2 regions of the Pseudomonas sp. S2_B07 genome follow, and region 1 is predicted to be linked to the other one. Evidence: riboswitches for the same ligand, from Rfam matches in the RefSeq annotation. Region 1 holds a riboswitch; the other holds the start of a gene.
The links. Region 1 has a riboswitch for cobalamin ahead of cobO (cob(I)yrinic acid a,c-diamide adenosyltransferase). Riboswitches for the same ligand answer to the same signal wherever they lie in the genome.
Positions count from the first base shown of each region.

Region 2: another riboswitch for cobalamin. It lies ahead of cobW (cobalamin biosynthesis protein CobW); the one in region 1 lies ahead of cobO (cob(I)yrinic acid a,c-diamide adenosyltransferase).

Region 1 is NZ_CP162769.1:1,772,733-1,777,146, reverse strand. Features, by position in the region: gene AB4N43_RS08250 (PQQ-dependent sugar dehydrogenase) at 1-708, opposite strand, end outside; gene AB4N43_RS08245 (hypothetical protein) at 777-1,361, opposite strand; cobalamin riboswitch at 1,517-1,750, shown strand; gene cobO (cob(I)yrinic acid a,c-diamide adenosyltransferase) at 1,832-2,443, shown strand; gene AB4N43_RS08235 (cobyrinate a,c-diamide synthase) at 2,440-3,822, shown strand; gene bluB (5,6-dimethylbenzimidazole synthase) at 3,819-4,414, shown strand, end outside.
Region 2 is NZ_CP162769.1:26,637-31,050, forward strand. Features, by position in the region: gene AB4N43_RS00105 (cobalamin biosynthesis protein) at 1-301, opposite strand, end outside; gene AB4N43_RS00110 (CbtA family protein) at 298-1,005, opposite strand; gene AB4N43_RS00115 (CbtB domain-containing protein) at 1,017-1,220, opposite strand; cobalamin riboswitch at 1,341-1,568, opposite strand; cobalamin riboswitch at 1,683-1,894, shown strand; gene cobW (cobalamin biosynthesis protein CobW) at 1,995-3,056, shown strand; gene cobN (cobaltochelatase subunit CobN) at 3,060-4,414, shown strand, end outside.

The DNA.
Region 1 (4,414 bases):
TTCTTCCTTGTCCAGGCCGTTTTCACCGACGTTGCTGTTTGAGCCCACCGTGACGTACAGCTTGCTGCCGTCCTTGCTGGCGATGACGTTTTTGGTCCAGTGATGATTCAGCGTGCCCCCCGGCAGATCGACCACCTTGATCGGCGGCGACTTGATCGCGGTGTCACCGCTTTCATAGTGAAAGCGCAACAAGCGGTCGGTGTCGGCCACGTACAGGTCACTGCCGACCAGCGTCATGCCGAATGGTGAATTGAGATTTTCCAGGAACACCGTGCGGGTTTCGGCGATGCCGTCATGGTCCTTGTCTCGCAGCAGCGTGATGCGATTCGGGCTGGGGACGGCGGCGCCGGCGCGGCCCATGGTTTTCTTCATGACCCAGCCACGAATCCCTTTGCCGTCATCGGGTTTGGCTGGCGCGTTGGTTTCGGCCACCAGCACGTCACCGTTGGGCAGCACGTAGAGCCAGCGCGGGTGATCGAGGTCTTCAGCGAAGGCCGCCACTTGGGTGCCGGCGGCAGCGGTGGGTTTCGCGCCGGCCGGCCAGCCGACCGCCGGGGCGATGTTCACCGTCGGGATCAGGGTTTTATTCGGTTCGGGCAACTTGGGTGACGGGCCGGTGCCGTCGGAGACTTGCAGGCTGGAGGTTTCACCACAGGCGGCAAGCCCTCCGGCGAGCACGATGACGAGAACGAGCGGGGGGTTGCGCATGCTGGTCTTCCCTATGAATGCAGTGTCTTAATTCATAGAGAAGTTAAACAGAGCGATGGTTCAACCGGTCAGCCGCGAGCTTCCTTGAGCAGCACCGCAATGCCGGGGTGATAGTTGCCGGCTTCATTGCGCAATTTGCGGTAGGCGTAAGGGAAGTACCAGGCCACGGCGCAGCAGTGTTCCTTTTGCAGGTCGTCGACCATGTCCTGAAGTTCTTCTGGGGTCGCGCTCTGCTGGGCTTTTTGTGGAGCCACGAACAGGCAGCCGAGTTTCAGGTCGCTGGCGTAGCTGATGCGTTTGGCATCGCTGGTGATGTCTTGCAGCGCCTGGGTCAGGTTCAGGCTGTTGACCTTGGGCCAGCGTTGAGTGGCCTGAAAGTAGGCGCGCTCTTCAGCAGTTGCAATAAACAGATCGGCACGGGCATTGCGCTCGCCTTCTTCGTTCTGTTTACGCGTCGTTGTATTTTGCAGAGTGACCATTTCCGCCATCCACGCAGCGGCATTGAGCAGGCCAAGGTTAGCCTTTTCGTCATGCCAGTAAGGCGCTTCGTTATCGCCGCGAACCGAGTTGTAGCGGTCGATACAGTCAAACCAGCGTTCCAGCACCGGTCGCAGGAATTCCAGCTTCGGATTGCTGATAATCATGCCTTGCATGTTGCTCACCCTTGTAATTGTGTTGTTGGGTTTGTGGCTCTTTGATATCACTGCTGACCGTGTGGTGCAAGATTGGCGTCAGTAAATTGAGCGGCGGCAGTATATCGCTCGCCGGGGCTTTGTCTTCATTTGACGCTCTACCCCCAACCCTCTAACCTTCGCGGCTTGTTTCAGGTGCTCTGTGGCAGTGGCCGACAGAGTGAAACAGGGAAGCCGGTGAGTGACTATCGTCAAGCGACGAAGCGTCACGATCCCGGCGCTGCCCCCGCAACGGTAAATGAGTGAAGACTGCGCCTTGAGCCACTGTGTCTGTTGTCGACATGGGAAGGCGCGCAGTCCGGCCAAAGCCGCTCATGAGCCCGGAGACCGGCCTGATTCATCCAGCGGCATCACGGTGGGCGATGCCAGGCTTCTTGCCGTCTATTTTTGTGCCTGCCCGCCGTTATCCAGCCTCAACGGAGAGCTCCCCCATGACCGATACCCCAGATCGTGACGAACGCCATTTGGCGCGCATGCAGCGCAAAAAAGCCGTGATCGACGAACGCATTGCCAATTCCCCGAACGAGTGCGGCTTGCTGCTGGTGCTGACGGGCAACGGCAAAGGCAAAAGCAGTTCGGCGTTCGGCATGCTCGCCCGCTCCATGGGTCACGGCATGCAGTGCGGTGTGGTGCAGTTCATCAAGGGCCGCAACAGCACCGGCGAAGAGCTGTTCTTCCGTCGCTTCCCGGAGCAAGTGCGCTTCCATGTCATGGGCGAGGGCTTCACCTGGGAAACCCAGGACCGCCAGCGTGACATTGCCGCCGCCGAAGCCGCTTGGGCGGTGTCCCGTGAATTGCTCAGCGATCCGTCCATCGGCCTGGTGGTGCTGGATGAACTGAACATTGCGCTCAAACACGGCTACCTCGACCTCGATCAAGTGCTCAGCGATTTGCAGGCACGTCCGCCGATGCAGCACGTGGTGGTGACCGGTCGTGGCGCCAAACCGGAAATGATCGAGCTCGCCGACACCGTCACCGAAATGGGTGTGATCAAGCACGCGTTCCAGGCCGGGATCAAAGCGCAAAAAGGCGTCGAGCTGTGAGTCAACCTCGTCATTGCCCGGCGGTACTGATTGCCGCGCCGGCCTCCGGTCAGGGCAAGACCACCGTCACCGCCGCGCTGGCCCGTTTGCATCGCAATCAGGGGCGCAAGGTGCGCGTATTCAAATGCGGCCCGGACTTTCTCGACCCGATGATTCTCGAACGCGCCAGCGGTGCGCCGGTGTATCAACTGGACATGTGGATGGTCGGCGAGCAGGAAAGTCGTCGACTGTTGTGGGAAGCCGCCGCTGAAGCCGACTTGATCCTCATCGAAGGCGTCATGGGCTTGTTCGACGGCACGCCGTCCAGCGCCGACCTGGCACGGCACTTTGGTGTGCCGGTGCTCGCGGTGATCGACGGCACCGCCATGGCGCAGACCTTTGGTGCGTTGGCATTGGGCCTGGCGAAGTATCAGCCGGACTTGCCGTTTGCCGGCGTGTTGGCCAATCGCGTCGGCACGCTGCGTCATGCGCAACTGCTCGAAGGCAGCCTCACCGAAGGCTTGCGCTGGTACGGCGCGTTGTCGCGGGAAACCGGGATCGAATTGCCGAGCCGTCATCTGGGCCTGGTTCAGGCCAGTGAGCTGAATGACCTCGATCTGCGCCTGGATGCGGCGGCCGATGCGTTGGCCAACAGTTGCGAGGTGGCGCTACCACCTGCGGTGGAATTTGCCGCCCCGGATGTGATCCCTGCCGAGCCGTTGCTCGCGGGTGTACGAATTGCCGTGGCCCGTGATGAAGCGTTTGCGTTCACCTACGGCGCGAGCCTGGATTTACTGCGAGCCATGGGCGCCGAGTTGCGGTTTTTCTCGCCGATTCGTGACCGCCAATTACCCGAGGCGGACAGCCTGTATCTGCCGGGCGGTTATCCGGAGTTGCACCATGTCGCACTGTCGCAGAACACCCCGATGCTCGACGCGATCCGCGCGCATCATGCTGCCGGTAAACCGCTGTTGGCCGAGTGTGGCGGCATGTTGTATTTGCTCGACTCGCTGACCGATGTCGACGGCACTCGTGCCGAACTGGTGGGCTTGCTGAAGGGCGATGCGGTGATGCAAAAGCGTCTGGCCGCGTTGGCGTTGCAAGCGGTGGAATTGCCGGAAGGTTCGTTGCGTGGCCACACGTATCACCATTCGCTGACCAGTACCGAGCTTGAGCCGATTGCGCGTGGCCTGAGCCCGAATGGCGGGCGCGGGGCGGAGGCGGTTTATCGTGAGGGGCGGATGACGGCTTCTTATGTGCACTTTTATTTTCCGTCCAATCCATCGGCGGTTGCCGCGCTGTTCGTGCCTGATCATCAGGACGCCATCGCGAGCAGGCCCACTCCTGCATTGGATCACCTCAACCCTGTGGGAGCGAGCTTGCTCGCGAAGAGGCCATGACTGACAACGCATTCTCCGAAGCCGAACGCGCAGCGGTCTACCGCGCCATCGGCGAGCGCCGCGACATGCGTCACTTCAGCGGCGGCACGGTCGAGCCCGAGCTGTTGCGACGCCTGCTCGAAGCCGCGCACCAGGCGCCAAGCGTCGGCCTGATGCAGCCCTGGCGTTTCATTCGCATCAGCGACCGAGCCCTGCGCGGCAAGATCCAGTTGCTGGTGGAGGAGGAACGCATCCGCACCGCCGAAGCCCTCGGCGAGCGCACCGACGAATTCATGAAGCTCAAGGTCGAAGGCATCAACGACTGCGCCGAGGTGCTGGTCGCCGCGCTGATGGATGATCGCGAGCGTCACATCTTCGGCCGTCGCACTTTGCCGGAGATGGACATGGCCTCGTTGTCCTGCGCGATCCAGAACCTCTGGCTGGCCTCCCGCGCCGAAGGTCTGGGCATGGGCTGGGTGTCGCTGTTCGAGCCGCAAGCGCTGGCGGACCTGCTGGGTTTGCCGGCCGGGGCCAAGCCGTTGGCGGTACTTTGCCTGGGCCCGGTCAAGGAATTCTATCCGGTGCCGATGCTGGTACTCGAAGGCTGGGCGCA
Region 2 (4,414 bases), 1.7 Mb from region 1:
CTACGCCGTAGCAGCCGGTGCGTTCGAACGCGATGTCGGAACGATGGCTGAGGCTGGTGTGATATCCAGCCAATTGTTCACTGCTGAAGAACATCAACGGCAGTGCGAGTTGTTCCGCGAGTTCGATCAGGCCAGGCTCATCGCGCTTCAGGTCAATGCTGGCGAGGGCCTTTATCTCATGAAGCCCGATTTGATGAGCCTGTAGCGCCTGATCCAGCAATGCCCGCAGCGTGCTCGCGGGGCAGCCGCGCTGGCAGCCCAGGCCGACCACTAGCGTCGGCGCTGTGCTGGCATCAGTCATGCGTGGTATTGGCCATCGCTTTTGCGGCGGAACAACCAGGCGCTGATCAGGCCCAGGGCCAGCCAGAACGCTACGTTGGTCAACTGCGAAGCGATGTTGAATTGAGCTTCCAGGGCTTGCGGCGCGAGCATCGAATGCACTTCCGGTTGTGGCGCGCCAATCACGTGCGGAACGGCCAGAATCGCCACGCCCAGCACTTTCATCAGCCAGTGACGGCTGAACACGATCAGCGCGATACCGACAGCGGTTGAAGCAGCAGTGCCGATCCACCAGATCTGCCGTTGCGCCAGATCCGCCGCAACGGTGCCCGGCAGTTCAGGCGGCAGGCCCAGGGTCGGTGCGAGGACAAACGTTGCATAACCGGCCAGACCCCAGAGCAGGCCTTGAGACGTTTTAGTCGGTGCACGCAGGGTGTAGAGGCCGGCGAGCATCAGGGCGAAACCAACGGCCACCACCAGATTGCCGCCAGTGGTCGACAGCACGCGCTGCCAGCCGTCTTCCGGCTCCCAGGCTTCGGCGTCGTGGGTGTGCGCGGCCATGGCGCCTTTGGCGTGTTCATGGGGTTGAACCACTGCCGGCTCGGCTTTCTCGTAGGTTTCCGCTTGAAGAATCAGCGGTGCGACCCAGAAGCTTTGCAGCAAGGTCAGCAGCAGGGCGGCCAGCAGCCCGGTAAACCCTGCGGTTTGCGCAATACGCTTGATCATGTCGAGAGCTCTCAATGGCACGGGAACGCAGAGCTGTGACGGGTATCGTGTGCAGCGTTGTGCACCGCTTCGATGTGCGAGAAACCGGCGAAATACACCAGGCACGCGCCCAGGATCGACGCGCAGATGGCGGCAGTCAGGCGTTGGGTCAGGGTAGACGTGGTGCTGGCGGTGCTCTTATCGGCGTTGCTGGCGGTGCTGTTGATGATCGACATGGCGCATCCCTCTGGTCTGTCAGCGGGTGAATAGAGCGCATGGAAAACCCCTGCGAGCCGGGCACGCAGACGTTCAAACAGCGCCCGCCCACCGCGGGTTTGTTGTTCAGTGACCGTAACGGTCACTGGGTGTTGCGGGCCGGTCTCCGGGCTCACGAGGGGCGCAGGCTTTCGCCTTGACCTGCAAGCATCACCTTCCCATGCCGAACTGCTGGCACAGTGGATTTGATGCTTCGCTCGCTTACCGTTGCGGGGGCAGCACCGGACTGACATGGCTTTGAGTAAAGCACATGATTCACCGGTTTCCCGTTTCACCCTGTGAAGGGCACCCGTAACAAGATGCGTAGGAGAGCATGGGCGGGGGATTCGCGTCAATTGGCAAGGGTTCTCAACTTGGGACCGTGTCGACGCCATAGCGTCCTAATGGCCGCCACAAGACATTGACCCGCCCCAGCGCGATGCGTAGCCTTGCGCTTTCGAGGTTCTTCGGCGTTTGCCGAAGCTAAGAAGGGAACGCGGTCAATGCCGCGGCTGCCCCCGCAACTGTGAACGGTTCAGTTTCTGCCATGCCACTGCATGCGCCAGCCATGGCGCGAGCGGGAAGGCGCAGAAACCGCCAGTCAAACGACTGGCCAGCCGTCAGCCAGGAGACCTGCCTCGACACAGATTCTGACTTTCAACCGGGCGGGGTGATCCGGTGGCGAAATCTTCCGCGCAGCGTGTGCTGCTGCGGTCGTCGTCCCGTATGCCCGCCACCTTGCCAAAGGGCATCCGATGAAAACACTGGCCAAACTCCCCGTCACCATCGTTACCGGCTTCCTCGGCTCGGGCAAAACCACCTTGCTGCGGCACATGCTCGACAACGCCCAAGGCCGTCGCATTGCGGTGATCGTCAACGAGTTCGGCGAGCTGGGCATCGACGGCGAAATCCTCAAGCAGTGCTCCATCGGCTGCACCGAAGAAGAAGCCAACGGTCGCGTCTACGAACTGGCCAACGGCTGCCTGTGTTGCACCGTCCAGGAAGAATTCTTCCCGGTGATGCGCGAACTGGTGGCCCGTCGCGGCGACCTCGATCACATCCTCATCGAAACCTCGGGCCTGGCCCTGCCAAAGCCGCTGGTCCAGGCCTTCCAGTGGCCAGAAATCCGCAGCGCCTGCACCGTTGACGCAGTGATCACCGTGGTCGATAGCCCGGCCGTGGCCGCCGGCACCTTCGCCGCGTTCCCGGATCAAGTGGATGCCCAGCGCAAACTCGACCCGAACCTGGACCACGAATCGCCGCTGCACGAACTGTTCGCCGACCAACTGGCCAGCGCCGACCTGGTGATCCTCAACAAGGCCGACCTGATCAGCCCTGAAGACCTGGCCCGCGTACGCCTCGAAGTCGCCGAAGAACTGCCGCCTGCAGTGAAAGTCATCGAAGCCAGCAGTGGTCGCCTGCCACTGGACGTGTTGATCGGCCTCGGCGCCGGCTCCGAAGAACACATCGACAGCCGTCACAGTCACCACGATCATCACCATGAAGGTGAAGACGATCACGACCACGACGCGTTCGATTCGATCTCCATTGAGCTGCCGCAAGCCGACGAAAGCCTGCTGATGGACGCCCTGACGCAACTGGTGGTCAAGCACGGCATCCTGCGTATCAAAGGTTTCGCGGCAATCCCGAACAAACCAATGCGCTTGCTGATTCAGGGCGTGGGCACACGTTTCGACAAGCACTTCGACCGCCAGTGGGGAGTCGAGGAAGGACGCACCACGCGCCTGGTGCTGATCGGCCAGGAACTGGACGCCACCGAACTCGAAGCGCAATTGCGCGCTGCGCTCAGCGTTTAAGCCATGCACCTGCTCAGGACCCAGCCCGGCGGTTTTGTGTCGGATGACAACATCGCCGACCTCGGACAAACCCCCGCCGAGCTGGTGATCCTGTGCAGCGGCGATTCCAGCCTGGCGCTGCTGGCCGAAGCCGCGCAGCAACTGCCCGACGACTACCCGAGCGTACGTTTGGCCAACCCGATGCAGGTGCAGAATCACGCCTCGGTCGATTTGTATGTCGATGAAGTGCTGCGCCACGCCAAGGTGATCCTGATCTCGCTGCACGGCGGCATTGCCTACTGGCGTTATGGCGTCGAGCGGCTGGTGCAATTGTCCGAGCGAGGCGTGCAACTGATTCTGGTGCCCGGCGATGATCGTCCGGACCCGGAACTCAGCGACCTCAGCACCGTCGAGGCCTGCGACCGTGATCGGCTCTGGCAGTTTTTGCGTCAGGGCGGCATGGGCAATGCCCTGGACTTTTTCCGCTGCCTCGCCACTCGCTGGCTGGACCGCGATTACGCGTGGGCCGAGCCGCAAGTCCTGCCGCGCACAGCGATTTACCACCCGCACAAAAGTCCGGCTGAACTGAAGGATTGGCAGGCCGACTGGCAAGCCGATCAACCGGTGGCGGCAGTGCTGTTTTACCGCTCGCATTTGCAAGCGGCCAATACCGCTTTCATCGATGTTTTCTGCCAGCGTTTGCAAGCGGCCGGGTTAAACCCTTTGCCGATGGCCGTGGCCAGTTTGAAAGAGCCCGGCTGCCTGACGGTGGTCGAGGATTGGCTGGATGAAGTCGAGGCGGGGGTGATTCTGAACACCACCGGTTTTGCCCAATCCAGTCCCGAAGCGCCGCATCTGCGACCCTTTCGCCGCAACATCCCGGTGATCCAGGCGATATGCGCCCAGGACAACGAACCCGGTTGGCGCGCCAGCGAGCAGGGCCTAGGCCCGCGCGACCTGGCGATGCACATCGCGCTGCCGGAACTGGACGGTCGGATCATCAGCCGCCCGATCAGCTTCAAGGACCTGGCGTGGCGCAGCGAGCGCAGTCAGTCGGACGTGGTGTGTTATCGACCGCAACCGGAACGCATGGATTTCGTCGCTGAACTGGCGCGGCGCTGGATCGATCTGGCGCGGGTGCCGAACCGCGAAAAACGCATCGCCCTGATTCTCGCCAACTACCCGACCCGCGATGGGCGAATCGGTAATGGTGTCGGCCTCGACACGCCAGCCGCCGCGTTGAACATCCTGCGTGCGCTGCATCAAGAAGGTTATCCGTTGCCGGCCGAATTACCGGACAGTGGCACCGCGTTGATCCAGCAATTGCTTGGCGGCGTCAGCAACGACCTTGACACGCTCGACCAGCGTCCGTGTCATCA